Regions from separate parts of the Shewanella sp. BF02_Schw genome, predicted to be linked through region 1. Evidence: riboswitches for the same ligand, from Rfam matches in the RefSeq annotation. Region 1 holds a riboswitch; the other holds the start of a gene.
What was found. Region 1 has a riboswitch for lysine ahead of HNW13_RS14800 (Na+/H+ antiporter NhaC family protein). Riboswitches for the same ligand answer to the same signal wherever they lie in the genome.
Positions count from the first base shown of each region.

Region 2: another riboswitch for lysine. It lies ahead of lysC (lysine-sensitive aspartokinase 3); the one in region 1 lies ahead of HNW13_RS14800 (Na+/H+ antiporter NhaC family protein).

Region 1 is NZ_JABKAW020000003.1:495,602-503,781, reverse strand. Features, by position in the region: gene HNW13_RS14810 (electron transfer flavoprotein subunit beta/FixA family protein) at 1-672, shown strand, start outside; gene HNW13_RS14805 (FAD-binding protein) at 674-1,597, shown strand; lysine riboswitch at 2,001-2,217, shown strand; gene HNW13_RS14800 (Na+/H+ antiporter NhaC family protein) at 2,297-3,856, shown strand; gene HNW13_RS14795 (thymidine kinase) at 4,016-4,594, shown strand; gene HNW13_RS14790 (acyl-CoA dehydrogenase C-terminal domain-containing protein) at 4,669-6,459, opposite strand; gene HNW13_RS14785 (TlpA disulfide reductase family protein) at 6,831-7,337, shown strand; gene HNW13_RS23650 (cation:proton antiporter) at 7,386-7,910, opposite strand; gene HNW13_RS23645 (cation:proton antiporter) at 7,904-8,180, opposite strand, start outside.
Region 2 is NZ_JABKAW020000002.1:691,059-699,238, forward strand. Features, by position in the region: gene HNW13_RS11400 (class I SAM-dependent methyltransferase) at 1-149, shown strand, start outside; gene HNW13_RS11405 (FapA family protein) at 327-1,994, shown strand; gene HNW13_RS11410 (DUF4144 domain-containing protein) at 2,038-2,400, shown strand; gene HNW13_RS11415 (site-2 protease family protein) at 2,621-3,757, shown strand; gene HNW13_RS11420 (succinylglutamate desuccinylase/aspartoacylase family protein) at 3,829-4,947, opposite strand; gene lysC (lysine-sensitive aspartokinase 3) at 4,952-6,331, opposite strand; lysine riboswitch at 6,466-6,640, opposite strand; gene HNW13_RS11430 (DUF3293 domain-containing protein) at 6,881-7,360, opposite strand; gene arcA (two-component system response regulator ArcA) at 8,043-8,180, shown strand, end outside.

The DNA.
Region 1 (8,180 bases):
GATACGACCAACCTTAAAATGGCGTTAAACCCATTTTGCGAAATAGCGGTAGAAGAAGCTGTTCGCCTCAAAGAAGCTGGCATTGCCACTGAAGTTGTAGTGGTAAGTGTTGGCCCTAAAGCGGTGCAAGAACAATTAAGAACCGCAATGGCACTGGGTGCCGACCGGGCGATTCATATTGAGACCGATGAAGAGTTAGTGCCTCTTTCGATTGCTAAGCTGTTAAAGGCCGTGCAAGAAAAAGAGCAAGCACAACTCGTTATTTTTGGTAAGCAGTCAATTGACGGCGACAATAACCAAACGGGTCAAATGCTCGCAGCATTAACTGATATGCCACAAGCGACATTTGCATCAGAAGTCAAAATTGATGGTGACATGATTACGGTTACTCGTGAAATCGATGGCGGACTACAAACGCTGAAAATGCCTTTGCCTGCGATTGTGACGGTAGACTTACGTTTGAACGAACCTCGTTATGCTTCATTACCTAATATTATGAAAGCTAAACGCAAACCATTAGAGATTATGGCTGTGGCTGATCTTGGTGTGAGCTTAAGAGCACATCAAACAGTACTTAGCGTCACACCTCCTGTTGAGCGTAAAGCGGGCATCATGGTGTCTTCTGTTGAAGAGTTAGTTGATAAGTTAAAAAATGAAGCGAAGGTGATCTAATATGACCATTTTAGTATTAGCAGAACACGATAATGTCAGCCTGAAAACTGACACGGCGAAAGTAGTTAGCGCTGCAGCAGCCATTGGTGGTGATATTCATGTACTGGTTGCTGGCGCTGATTGTTCTGCCGCGGTAAGTGCAGCACAAAGTCTAGCGGGTGTGAGTAAAGTTTTAGTGGCAGATGCCGCTCAATATGGTGCTCAACTAGCTGAAAATGTATCAAAATTGGTTGTTGATATTGCCGGAGACTATGAACATATTCTGGCTGCAGCAACCAGTATAGGTAAAGATACATTGCCTCGCGTAGCAGCATTATTAGACGTTGCCCAGATTTCTGAAGTGATTGAAGTTGTAAGCAGTGACACTTTTGTACGCCCTATTTATGCGGGTAATGCACTTGCGACGGTGCAAAGCTTAGATGCTAAAAAAGTCATGACAGTACGCTCTAGTGCATTTGATGTTGTAGCATCAACAGGCAGTGCTGAAGTCGTCAACTTAAGCCAAGCAATAGATTCAAAAACTGAGTTTGTTTCTCAGTCACTCACTGAATCTGCCCGTCCTGAACTCGGTAATGCTGGCATTATTGTGTCTGGCGGCCGTGGTATGGGCAGCGGTGAAAACTTTGCTATTTTAGAACAACTCGCCGATAAGTTAGGCGCAGCAGTAGGTGCATCACGTGCAGCTGTTGACGCAGGCTTTGTACCTAACGACTTGCAAGTTGGCCAAACGGGTAAGATTGTCGCCCCTAACTTGTACATTGCAGTGGGTATTTCTGGCGCGATTCAACATCTTGCTGGCATGAAAGACTCAAAAGTAATTGTGGCCATTAACAAAGACCCTGAAGCCCCTATTTTTCAAGTGGCGGATTATGGTTTGGTTGCCGACTTATTTGAAGCGGTACCGGCATTGAACAACCTCGTTTAATCAGATGTTAAGTCGCTAAACGGAGGAGTTGATTAAGCTCGTGTTGTTCAGCCGACTTTGACGCGCTATTAAACGTTCTGTTGTACGATTAAAAAGGTTTCTACTCATAAGGTAGAAACCTTTTTTATTGGGCTACTCTTGGATTTCTCTTAGATTTAGTACTGGTTTAGGTGTTGATTTTTAAAAATTCAGTTCAAATATCCAGGGTTTGATGCGGTTGCTGTTTTTGTGCCCATTACACTAGTGTGCATTTGATTTAAAAACGTTAAACTAATGCTATGCAATTGTGGTTTAAATTGATGTTGTTGTTATTTGTCGTGCTGTTTAGTGCTTTTTACTGGCGCAGAATATGTAATTTATGATTGTATGTTCGCGTTGTGTGTAATGAGCTTTAACTACAAACAACAAAAGTAGAGGTGCGTTGCATAAAAGTCATGTTGAATTGGGTGATGCCAATAATTCGACATAAAAGGGTGCAATGCCGAAATAAATGGGGTTATCAGCCGCATTTGTTGGGGCAGTTCTCGAAAGGGACTGCACTGTCATAGTCTTTTTATCGACTTGATAAAAAGAATGATATTCATATTAAATGGATATTACTGTGGAGTGCTACTAGTTAAGTTAACGCATACACTTCCTGTGTATGTTTAGCCTTATTTCTAGTTTTTCTCCATTCGTATCCAACGAAGAAATAATTAAATTATGATAATAAGTTATGCCGATTCGGCACTTTCTGTTTTGCCACCACTTGTGGCTATTACTCTGGCTATTTTAACTCGTAAAGTATTGCTATCTTTAGGGGTTGGCATTGTTTTCGGCGCCTTATTACTAACCGATTTCTCATTGGTTGGCAGTGGCGAATATATCTTAAATACAGCCAGCCAGTTAGTTTGGAAAGACGCCGGACTGAACAGTTGGAATGTGTACATTTTAGGCTTTTTGATTGTGCTGGGTATGATCACAGCATTGATCACTGTCAGTGGCTCTGCACGTGCTTTTGCTGATTGGGCTAAATTGCGTATTCGCAATAAACGTGATGCCAAGTTAATGACCATGTTTTTAGGCTGTGTAGTGTTTATTGATGATTACTTTAATAGTTTAGTCGTCGGCTCGATTTCACGTCCAATCACAGATCGCTACCATATTTCGCGTGCCAAATTAGCTTATATTCTTGATTCCACCGCTGCGCCGGTGTGTGTTATTTCTCCCGTATCTAGCTGGGGTGCATACATTATCGCCTTAATTGGCGGTATTTTAACGGCTCATGGATTTACAGATTCTGGTCATTTGAGCGTCTTTATTCAAATGATCCCAATGAACTTTTATGCCATTTTTTCGTTATTATTATTACTGTGTGTTGCAACGTTTAGCTTAGATGTTGGCCCAATGCGCCAGCATGAATTAAACGCACTGCGGGGTAACTTGTTTGATGAGTCAAAAGGCCAACCCCCTGGCGCTGTTACAGATTTACCTGAAGCCGATACCGGTAAAGTGATGGGCTTATTTTTACCTATCGCGGTATTGGTGTTTGCGACAGTGTATTTTATGGTTTCAAGTGGCGCCGATGTGTTAGCAGCAAAAGGCTTACCGTTTAATGTACTTGGGGCATTTGAGAATACCGATGTTAGCTCGTCACTATTTTTTGGCTCTGTAGTTGGTCTTATTGCGACGCTCATTCTTGCTATTCAGCAAAAAGTTGACTTGTCTATGTTACTCAAAGGCATGTCGGTTGGCGCGCGCTCGATGTTGCCAGCCATTTACATATTACTTTTTGCATGGACAATTTCGAGTGTGATTGGACAGCTTGAAACCGGTAAGTACATGGCAAGTTTAGCCACTGACAATATTCCGTTTGCGATGTTACCTGCAGTGTTATTCCTATTAGCGGGTATTACCGCATTTGCGACAGGAACAAGTTGGGGCACGTTTGGGATTATGTTGCCTATTGCAGCAGATATGGCTATGGGAAGTGATAGTACTATGATGTTGCCAATGTTGGCCGCAGTATTGTCTGGTGCGGTATTTGGCGATCATTGTTCGCCCATTTCTGACACCACTATATTGTCGTCAACCGGTGCCAGTTGTCATCATATTGATCACGTGGTTACTCAACTGCCGTATGCCTTAATTGCCGCTTTCATCAGTTTAGTCGGTTACACCGTATTAGGTTTTACTGGCTCATTAATCGCAGGGTTAGTTTGCTGTAGCGTGTTGTTTGTCATCAGCATTGTGATATTACACTTTTGGGCTAAGAAGTAATTTTTTGAACTAAGCCCTACTGTATGTAGGTAGATGTCCAATTTAAGCTGTAATAAAAATGCCGTATTCGTTATGAATACGGCATTTTTATTTGTTATTACGATGTTGGAAAAGGTAATATGAACGACATTCACTAGCTAAACATTAGGACGCTTCATTTTGGCGCAACTGTACTTTTATTATTCGGCGATGAATGCCGGTAAATCAACATCATTACTGCAGTCTTCTTATAATTATCGTGAGCGCGGTATGCACACTTTAGTGATGACGGCATCGATAGACAATCGTTATGGTGTCGGCAAAGTGTCATCACGTATCGGCATCGAAACCGAAGCGCAGGTGTTCGGTAGCACTGATAATTTAATTGAGTTAATTTCGACGTCGAATGATGAGCAAAAAATTCATTGCGTATTGATTGATGAAAGTCAGTTTTTAAGTAAAGAACAAGTTAGACAGATTACTCATGTTGTTGATAATCTTGATATTCCAGTATTGTGCTATGGTCTTCGCAATGATTTTCAAGGCGAACTATTTCCAGGCAGCCAATATTTATTAGCCTGGGCTGACAAGTTGGTTGAGCTTAAAACTATCTGTCATTGTGGCCGTAAAGCTAACATGGTCGTGCGTCTTGATCATGACGGTAAACCGATGCGCGAAGGCGAGCAGGTTGCCATTGGCGGTAATGAAAGTTACGAGTCGGTTTGTCGAAAGCATTTTCGTGAGTTTTTGTGGGATTAAGTCAAACCCAACTTAACTGAATAAAAAAGCCGCTTCAAGTTAATTGATGCGGCTTTTTTGCGTGTCACTATTTATTAAAAATCGGCTTCTGCGAAATCGACAATATCTGCACTACTCGATTCAATTTGTTTGCGTAAGCTGCGGGTTTGGCTGCCCCAATAGCTCATAAAGAATTGTGCGGTTTTAAGTTTAGCTTGGTAAAAACCCGTCTCTTCAGTACCCGCTTCTAATGCGGCTAATGACGTTACAGCAACGCGAGTCCACATCCATGCTAGTGCGGTAATTCCAAACAACTGCATATAGGCCATTGACGCTGCACCAATAAGATCAGGATTCTTACTGGCTGACTGCACAATAAAACCGGTCGCTTTTTCAAGATCGCCTGCGGCATCCATTAAGCCTGCAAGATAAGGTTTCATTGCGTCATTAGCCGCGTTTTGCTGAATTAATTCCTTCACCATACCTGACCACAAAGTTAATGCTGCACCTTTGTCGGCAAGTAATTTACGGCCGACTAAATCGAGTGCTTGTACCCCATTTGTGCCCTCGTAAATCATTGCAATACGGATATCACGCACAAACTGCTCCATACCCCATTCATTAATATAACCATGGCCGCCATAGACTTGCTGGGCATCGACACAAGCTTTAAAGCCTTGGTCGGTGACAAAGCCTTTAACAATCGGTGTAAATAACGCAGCAAGTGCATTAGCTTGTTTGGCTTTTTCTGGATCGGTATGACGTTCTACTTGGTCAAGCCACAGCGCTTGTTGACCCATTAGCGCACGTGTACCTTCGTTGAACGACTTTTGTGATAACAACATACGACGCACGTCGCCATGGACTAATAATGAGTCTGCAGCTTGCTCTGGCTGCTTAACACCACTTAATGCACGGCCTTGAATACGCTCTTTGGCATAAACGAGAGCATTTTGATAAGCAATATCTGATACGCCTAAACCTTGAATACCGACACCTAAACGTGCTTGGTTCATCATGGTAAACATGGCTTTTAAACCTTGATGTGCTGCACCAACAAGTTCACCTATTGCGCCGTCAAAATGCATCACACATGTTGAGTTACCATGAATGCCCATTTTATGCTCAAGACCTGTTGCGCTAAGCTTGTTAGCTTCGCCTAAGCTACCATCGGCATTCACTAAAAACTTAGGTACAGCAAATAATGAAATACCTTTAACACCGTCCGGTGCATCTGGTAAACGCGCTAATACTAAATGAATGATGTTGTCGGCTAAGTCGTGATCGCCAGACGAAATGAAAATTTTCTCACCGCTAATAGCAAACAGTTCATCACCAGCAGGAACCGCTTTAGTGCGCAGTAAGGCTAAATCTGTACCCGCATGAGACTCTGTTAAGTTCATGGTGCCGGTCCATTCACCACTGACCAGTTTGGCTAAATATTTTTGCTTTAGCGCATCGCTGCCGTGAACGTGAATCGCTGAATAAGCGCCATGGGTTAAGCCTGGATACATGGCAAACGCCATATTAGTGGCTGTTTTCATTTCGGTTGCAAATGTACCGATAACTTCGGGTAAACCTTGGCCACCAAATTCAGGATCGCAAGTTAATGTTGCCCAACCATCTTGTACGTATTGTTTATAAGCTTGCTTGAACCCTGTAGGGGTAATGACCTTACCATCAACCAGTTTACAACCTTCTAAGTCTCCACTGGCATTGAGTGGCAACATGATGTCAGTGCTGAAATCGGCAACACCTTGTAAAATCGCATCAGTTAGCTCAGCATCTAACTCATCAAAACCACGTAAATCAGTTTGTTGATAGACATTAAGCAGTTCAGATAGAATGAATTGATAATCGCGAAGAGGAGCTTGGTAAATTGGCATAAGATCATTCCTTGGTTATGTTGTATTTTAGTTGGGTCTCGGCAACAAAATGTAGTTAGTTACTGGTCCAATCAGATAGTTGATTTATCTAACCATACCCAATTTCGAGTAAAAACTCAGTATTATTTTTACGTAAACGTAAACTTAATTTTATACGTTTAATGTACCGATTTATTTACTCTGAAATATGCGTATTGTTAGCCTCTTTATTAATACCGTAATCACCTATAGAAAGTTCAGTACTGATGAACCATTTTTTTTGCTCTGCAAACGAATACAGAATCGTTTTTGTCCGGTCTATGAGTTATCTACAAAAATTATCTATCCAAAATTATCTATCAAAAGAATACGCCATCAAAAAGGGGCTAGTGATGAAATTAGTTTGGTTTGGAATAAGTATATTGGCATTGTTCTTTTTGTCTTTCATGCCGTTACACATAGCTGATGCGGCGTCGAAGATGGAAGAATCCGTTGCTCCTAACTTTGAGTTAACTCATGCTGATGGTCAGCCATTTAATCTACATGACTACGCGGGAAAACCAGTCATTTTGCATTTTTGGGCTACATGGTGTCCATATTGTAAAAAACTTCAACCCGGCTTAGAAAAGCTGCGGCTTAAATATCAACATACAGACTTACAAATGATTGGTATTAGTTTTAAAGAAGATGTCGGCGCAACTCCCGGACAAAGCTTGCTAGAACGAGGGGTAAAGATGAAAACGTTGGTTTTAGGAGATGAGGTTGCTAAGTTGTATGGCGTAAGAGGCACACCGACAACAGTATTTATTGACCGCACTGGCCATATTGCGTGGGTGACAAATACATCTAATCCTGACGATCCTAATTTAGAAAAAGCGCTGCAGTTTTTAGTAGACTGATCATTATGTTACTCAGTACTGATATTTCAGTCGAAATGACTTAAGCGGTTAATGCTGCTTACTTAACGTATATTTCAAAATAAGCGGCCCTATTAGGGTCGTTAGGGCGATAATCATAACTAATATTGCAAACTCTTTAGCTGGTATCACCCCAAGTTGACGGCCCATTTCCGCGAAAACTAGCCCAACCTCTCCACGAGGTACCATCGCGGCACCAATGATACATTTTTCTTGCCAGTTCTGACCTGCTATTAAACCTGCCACGAACTTACTTAATACAGCAATAAACGCTAACCATCCTAGAATGACTAAACCTGTAAAACTTGAATCTAGCTGGCTGAGATCGAGGCTAATTCCGACATAAACAAAAAATATCGGGCTGAATATTTGCACCAGCGGGCGAGAGGACAGTTCTAGTTTATAAGTGTAAGGAAAGGGATTTTTCAAAAATTTATTTAATGGCGAAGTAAACTGCCGCGATATACCCATGCCAACTGCAAACCCACCTAATATTGCTGGTGTGCCAAACCAGTGTGCCAGCCACGCAAACATGCTAATCAGTGACATTACCACAAACACTTCATAACCCGGGATATTCGTTTTGGGACGTAACCAGCGGGTAAAATAAATGATAGCTCTAACAAGTGGGGGGCTGAAAACGATAAATTGGTTATCGTGATAAACAACATCAGTGTTGAGCTTAATGCCAATTCACCTGAGGAAGCAAAATGAAACAACAAACTAAGCAGTATCACTCCGACAATATCATCAATTACCGCGGCTCCAAGAATAATATGTCCAGCTGAACTTTGGGTCTGTTTGTATAGTGTTAACACGCGCATT
Region 2 (8,180 bases), on a different contig from region 1:
TTAGGCTGACATCACAAGGTGTATGGCAGATTGTCGCTAATCGCCATTTGCCTTATTCAGAGACGATAGCGACGCATTTTGGCAAAGTGAATGTGGTAGCGGAAAACAATAAGTATAAATTGTATTTCCATCAACACTCATACCAATAATACTCCGCACCTCAAACCGCTTCACTTATAAGCGACAAAGCAAGCTTACTGCTGGAAATGCAGATTAATATCAGCTAAATTGGCTTAAAGGCAAAATAACGCACATTTTGTAATTCATTTCGTTGGTATTCTATTTGCCTGTTATGACCTGATATAAAAATAAAAACAAAGGATGTTATGTTAGAGCCCTCAATCGTCGCACTAAGTGCTGATAAAAATAAAGTGGGATTACGTATAATTCCCAATACTCACGGCCCAGTGTCAGCAGAGGATATTAACGCCTTACTCACACAGGCGGCTTTTGCTATGCTGTTTCCTATTGCCCCTGCAATTGCTAAAGCGGTAGCGGAAGTTAATGCTCTATGCGGTCAAAACTCCGGAACTCACGAACTCTTTTTTGCCATTGCCGAACGTAAAGACGGTATCGTTAATATCAGTGTCAGTGACGATAAAATGCAAGCCAGTATGAAAATCACTTCAGCTTGGGGCGGCAAAGATATTACCCTGCCAGATGTACTTAATACCCTTAAAACTCAAAAAATTAAAATGGGATTGAGTAAACCTAAAATCATGGCATTAATGCAGCGTTTGTCGATATTGCCACCAGGAGAAACCTGTGAAGGCGTCATAGCTTGCGGTAAAGCAGCCGTTAACGGCGACAATGCGATATTAACCCGAAAAGTCGCCTTAGCTCGTGAGCGCTTATTACAACCACAAGAACGCGAAGACGGCTCGGTCGACATGCGTAATTTAGGCGCACTAATTACCGTTAAGCCCAATGATTTACTGATGGTTAAAAACCCTTCAACCATCGGCACCCCTGGTTTTAATGTTCACGGCGATGTACTGCAACAAATTCCTGGTAAAGATAAACCAATGGAACCAGGCACAGGCACCAGCTTACACCCTAAAGATCAACATAAACTCATCGCCACAGTGTCTGGTCAGCCAGTTGAAAATCGCAGCGGTATGCAAGTTGACGATATGCTGCAAATTAAAGATGTAGACGTTCGCTATGGCCACGTTAATTTTAAAGGCAGTGTTTTAATCACTGGCGATGTGCACGAAGGTATGGAAGTAAAAGCTAGCGGTGACGTAACGGTAATGGGCTTTGTTGAGTCCGCGTCTATTGAAGCTCAAGGTGATGTCATTGTCAGTAAAGGTGTTATTGGCCGTTTAATTAAAGAGCACGATCTCAGCACTAAAATAAAAGCTACCGGACAAATTTGTGCCCAGTTTGTGCAGTATTCCCATTTAGAGGCCCTAGGCAATATTCTAGTCACCAAGCAGTTACTTCACAGTCACTCAACCTCAGGTGACACTATTACCGTCAGTGATGCCCAAGCAAGACGAGGTGACTTAATCGGCGGCATTGCTACTGCAGCAAAAGGCATTAGAGCCATTGCATTTGGTGCTACCGGCGGCACTAAAACGGAATTGTTTTGTGCCATGCATCATGGTGAATTAAAGCAAGAACTTAAAGAGTTAGATGACAGTATTAAAGGCATGGTTGTTGCGGGCTTAGAAATAGAAGCAAGATTACGTAAATTACCGCCCAAAACGGAATGGCAAAGCGATGCCGGCATGATTGAGCAAGTCAAAATGATGCTCGAGCAAAAAAATCAAATGGCAGAAGAACGTATGAAAGAAGAACTAGAATACACTCAACATCTTAACGAAGTTGAAGGCTACTATAATAATTACGTCATCAAAGCTGAAAAACACATTTTCACCAACGTCGAAATTCATATAGGTGCGGCATTCAATCGCAGCCAACGTGAACATGGGCCGTGTATTGTAAAAAACGTCAATCAAGAAGTATCATTCGATTACAGTAATCGATAACAATCAGTTGGTAAGACAATAAAAAGTGGACAAACAGATAACTATGCAACAGATACATTGGCCGGCCATACTCCAGTTTGATCAAGATGATGAGCTAATGTATCTGGTTAACTATCAAGATTGGTTGGGCTTTATTTGCGCCAACCAATTTACCGTCCACGCTGAAGATAAACTCATCGACAATGCAGGCCATGTGTATAGCATCCAGAAACATCCGCCACAGGATCCCAGCGTGGCTGAACTGCCTGTACTGGTTAAGCTAAGTCAAGATATGAGCGTGTTACAGTTACTGCCACTGGTACGCCAGTATGGTCAGTTTCAAGGACATTGCTGCAGTGCAAAAATTGTCTTTACCACCATAGAGCAAGGTATTGCGACCGTGGCTGAATTAGAACAGCTTTATTAACAACGTATTCAGACTGAAGATTAACAGCACATAACACCTCCTTTTTTAGCATTACTAACCTTCAATTTACCAACAACAGACTCATGTTACTTACCTTAATCACTCAATCATAAATCTAAGCTAATGATTAACAAATATAATGGTAAAACCCATTGAGCAACACACACAGCTCTGGCAAAATGCCTCTATGCTCACTGTCCATAAACCCTGAGAATCCTTAATGGAATTACTAAATATTGAATGTCTAGGTAAACGTCTGCGACTAGAAGGCTCGATTGCGGGCTGGCAGCAACTTTATTGGGACAATCAACTGGTATCACAAAAGTCTGCAAGCGCTAGCGACCAAGCCTTTCATATTCATTCATTTGAACTGACCACTCAAACGTCGGTACCGACTGAAACAAATATCAACCACGACGAACCCGTTAAACCCAATATTGGTTCACTACCGGTACGATTAGAAATCGATGTTAACTGGCAACCGTTTCAACTGGATTATTGTTTATTAATAGATGATGAATCCATAACCCAAGGTCAACGAACCGTTGAAGATATTGAGCGTCAAACACCTGAAATTGCAGCAGTAAAAAACCAAAAGCTCAGTGTTGTTGGACTGGCATCATTAGGTTTTAAGCTACTAAAAAGTGCCAAGGTGGTTAAAGTCCTTTTTGCGGGAGCCAGTGTTGCGGCCTATTCATGGTTATTTTCATTTGAATTTGCCTTAGCCCTCATCGGCTGCTTAGTATTTCATGAATATGGCCATATTCGAGCGATGAAACATTTCGGCATGAAAACCAAAGGGATCTATTTAATCCCTTTTGTGGGAGGCTTAGCGCTAAGTGATGAACGTATCAACACCCGCTGGCAAGATGTGTATATTTCGATTATGGGCCCGACTTTTGGACTCATTTTATCGATTATCTCACTTGGACTTTATTGGCTAACAGGCAACATATTCTTTGCCGGATTAGCAACATTCAATGCGCTGCTAAATTTGTTTAATTTACTGCCCATTTTACCTCTCGATGGCGGTCATATTTTAAAAAGCATCAGCTTTTCAATGAATAGTGTTGTCGGTCTAGTTGCTTGTATTGCTGGTGCCGCTATCGGTGTGTTCATTAGCTATAGCTTAGGGCTCGCCTTGCTGGGCTTTTTGTTACTGATCGGCAGTGTAGAAATTGTATTTGAATGGCGCGGTCGCCATCAAAGCCATTTATTGCCGTTAGATCGTTACGGGCAAATTTTCTCTACCGTATGGTATTTACTCACGGTAGCAAGTTTAGTGGGCATTATTTGGTATTTTGCTGCTTCTGGTAACGAAATGTTAGCGATTCCGCTACAGATTTTAGGCAGTTAATTGCAATTTACGCATCGACAAAAACGCCTGCAATTGCAGGCGTTTTTGTTTTACTTAGCCAAAGCAGTTAATCAACTAGGCTGTAATGGAAACACATTAGTCATCACCTTATACAACTCTGTGCCTTGGAGTACCGACGCAGAAGCAAAATGCAAAATAGGCACACAATCCATGGGTAAACTAATGGCTTGGTAAGCCTGTTCAGTACCATACAAATCTATGCGTAAAATGTTCGCTAAAGGTTTGCCTGCGGTTAATGGTTCACCGACACTGGCACAATATTCAATTAAGCCAGCTTTAGGTGCATGAAACTTCTTATAATCCTTCAAGTAACACCCAAACCTTTCCATACTGGCTGGATAAACTTTTTCAGCAATCACGCCGCGATGACTTAGATAAGCCAGTATGCCTTTGGCATCCTCTAACGCGTCAGCTAAATCAATCCGTTCTTGGCTTGCAAGCTCTAAGGTAAATGCTGACACAGGTACCGAAAATTCACGGCCTTGACTGGCTGCATACTCGGTTAACTGCCACCAAGGACAAAAGGTAGCTTCATCCATCGCGCCACCAAAACTATTGGGGATAACCAAGGTATACGGGATCGAGAAAAATCTCGCCGCATCAATATCATACTCAGGGCAGTACAAGTGTTTGCACGACTTAGGGCCGGTATGCAAATCAAGCACTATGTCTGCTTGATGTGCCATAGCCTGTAAATTTACTGCTAACCGATGACCTGTTGAAATCCCAAAAGAATGAGTTAGGCGCGCCAGGCAAGTTTCTACCAACATTGAACGATAGGCGCAAAACAGCTCACTATTGGTTAAACGTTGGTGCTCGGCATACCAAGTTTGAATATCGACTTGATGATCAAAGTACTCGCGGTTCCAATTAACCCCTGTAATGGGATCAAAACGCCCTAGAGTAAACTCACCACTCTTTTGATTAATCCCTAAAGGATTGGCTAAGGGGGCAAGCGTAATATCACCTAAAACCTGGTAACCTTCCAATAAGGTCATCAGTTGATAAATCACCGCATTACCTTGCACTTCAGCACCATGAACATTGGCCTGAATATACACGCTAGGCGCAACACTCTCGCTACCAATGAATGAATATACTGGAACGGTCAATGCGTGTCCTGTCGCCAGTTCTCCAACTTGAACTGACGATTGTATTGCTTTAGTCATATGATTACTCAAACAGGTTTTGGTGCAAAGCATTAACCACTTGCGCCGCTTCCGACTCTGCTACCAACACACATAAATTATGTGGGCTTGCGCCTTGGCAAATCATCCGAACATTATGGTTTTCAAGCACTTTAAACACCCTACTACAAATGCCAGCCGTTGATGCTATGCGATTACCGATGATGGCGATTAACGCTAAATCTTCCTCGACTCTTACACGACAATGTTGCGATAACTCTTGTAATAACGACTCACTGAGTAAGCCCTGGCCACTTGAATCTGAACCCGTTTTATCTAGGGTTAACGATACGTTAACCTCCGAGGTCGTGATTAAATCGACGGATATTTTGTGTCGCGCCAAGGTCGCGAACGTTTCTGCCAAAAAGCCCTGAGCATGTAACATTTGCAAGCTATGCAAGTTAAGTAAAGTTTGATCGCGGCGTAACGCCACCGCTCTAAACACTGGGGTATCTTCAACTTGATGACGGATCCAAGTTCCGCCCATTTCAGGCGCTTTACTTGAACCTACAAACACCTGAATTTTTTGTCTTACTGCCGGTAAGATGGTGGCGGGATGCAATACTTTAGCGCCAAAGGTCGCCATCTCAGCCGCTTCATTAAAGCTAATTTCAGCAATCGGGCGGGCATTGGGGGCAAGGCGTGGGTCAGTGGTATAAATACCGGCCACATCGGTCCAAATCTCAACCGCTGTAGCACGAAGCGCTTCGGCAAGTAATGCCGCCGAATAGTCACTACCACCACGGCCTAATGTTGTTGTTCGTCCCTCTTCATCTGCACCAATAAAGCCTTGGGTAACGATGACGTAACGCGCAAGTAATGGCTGTAAAAAGTCACCTGCTAACATTGAAATAGCTTCAATTTGTGGCTCTGCGCGACCAAAGTGACTGTCGGTACGTAATACTTGGCGCACATCAAAATGATTTGAAGCAGTGCCCTTTTCCCGAATAACCGCAGAAAATAAAATCGATGAACATTGCTCTCCCGTCGACAGTAACTCGTCCATAACCGCTTTGCTGCGATTCAGCTCTAACGATTCGCTGAGTACTGACATCCGGCTGAGTATTTTATCAATACTGGCTGCCACGTCTTGCGGACGACCGAGTTCATCTAATATCGCATATTGAATTTGAGCAATTTGCTTAAGCAATACCAAGCGACGCTCGTCATTCACATTAGCTTGAGTTAACTCAACTAATAAATTGGTCACTCCGCTGGAGGCGCTTACTACCACAAGGCGAGTAGCTTGATTAGCCAACACAATATCTGCACAACGGCTCATAGAGGCGTAATCAGCAACTGAGGTGCCGCCAAATTTGGCAACGACTAATTCTGGGGTATCTATTTCAGACTGAACAAAGCTCATACTGATGCCTCCGCTGTTTGCGAAAGACTCAAAAATAAGATGTGATTTACTAACATGATATACGCTCCGAACACACTACGTTCGAAGAGCCTGGTGCTAAGATAACGCACCCTTATAGAAGGGAAACAGCAATCATCACCAGAAGCTCTCCACCAAAAAAATAGGTGACAATCGTTAGGATTCAGCCTAATCGACCGATATCAATGTTTGCCAAACAAACTGATACCTCGGCGCTAATCTCCATCATAAGTGGTCATCGGATTGGCATCCTCTCACTTACTACCTAGTTAACGCTCCTCTTCTGTTCCTCCCGAAGGAGGGAGTTGAAAATAGCAAAAAATACCCTATCAAGTCAATCAGCAAACACAGTAAAAATACACTGTTTTGATAAAAAATATCGCTGCAGTGAAATATTATGCAGCTGCGACTTCAGAGCAATGATTGTTCTCTATTACGAAAAAATGCCCATAAATATCCAAAAAACATAATTAACCGCAAATTACCGAGACAATCTAGTAAGTATTGTCTCAAAATAATGTGTTAATTATTTTATCGCAGCTGTGCAGTTTTAATTACGTCATTATTTACCCAGTTATACGAACCTATCTCTGGCAACTCGCTCACCATCCTTAATCGGTGATTAAAAATTCCCATATCAACTTCAGGTTTGATGCTATCAAGGCATGCAATCAAAGATAGCAAACCTTGATTAACGTAGTAAATTGCATGTTGATTAAATTCTCGACCAAGCTCAACAGCTTGTTCTTTATCAATAAAAATAGCCCAGCTCTTTTCCATATGCGACAAATCAGGTGCTGCACCGATTAACGCACGATAGGGACGATTATATTGTTGAATTTTAAATTGAAGCTGACGATCGAGTAAGCGATTTTGACTAGGAGAGAGTCTTGAACCACGGGGGTTATGGGCAGTAACAATAGCAAATGGGAAATCATGAGAAAGGCGTTGAGTAAACAAAAAATGAGTACTTTGATACTCATTCCACAATGTATCTATAACATTTTCCATAATAAATTTTCGTCAATTAAGCCAGAATTAGTCTAGCAGATAGGTTTGATTTCTAAAAGGTTTACGATCTAAATCAGCAGTACTATATTAGAAAACCATTAATTATTATCATCTTAGCAAGGTTAATCTTTCATATACTCGAGTGTTATATTAATTTTTTAACATTTAATTTGTTAACAAATGCCTAAAACGAGTACAATAACCATTACGCACTATTAAATCACTGTAGCAAAGTTAGCTACATACACCTCAAAAACTCAGCAAATGTTGTTGTGAGTGTGATGATTTTTTGATGTAAAGTTTACAGTCGTACTAAATTTGTTCTACATTTGATAAAACATTAATACGATTAAATAAGTTTGCAATAGAAGGAACTATCTTTCTAAATGGCATTCATAGTAAGTAAGCTTAAGTGCAACAAATTTTACACCATCATGAATAAGTGCAAACGCGTGCCTTGGCGTAGTGGTAATTAATCGACGTAAGCAGACTCAGTAACCAGTATTAAGTATTAAGTGTTACATAATAGAGTTTATAGAGAGTGTTTAATTCAGGGTAGACATAGATAAACACCAAAAAATATCGGAATCTTAGCGCATTAGCTAAAGCGCTATTGCAATCTATTAGCACACAGTTCGCAAACAGTGGCTAGAATCGAATTTTATAAAATCAGGTAAATATCATGCAAAATCCGCACATTTTAATTGTTGAAGATGAAGCTGTAACTCGTAATACATTACGCAGTATTTTTGAAGCTGAAGGTTATGTTGTCACTGAAGCTAACGACGGCGCAGAAATGCATAAAGCCATGCAAGACAAT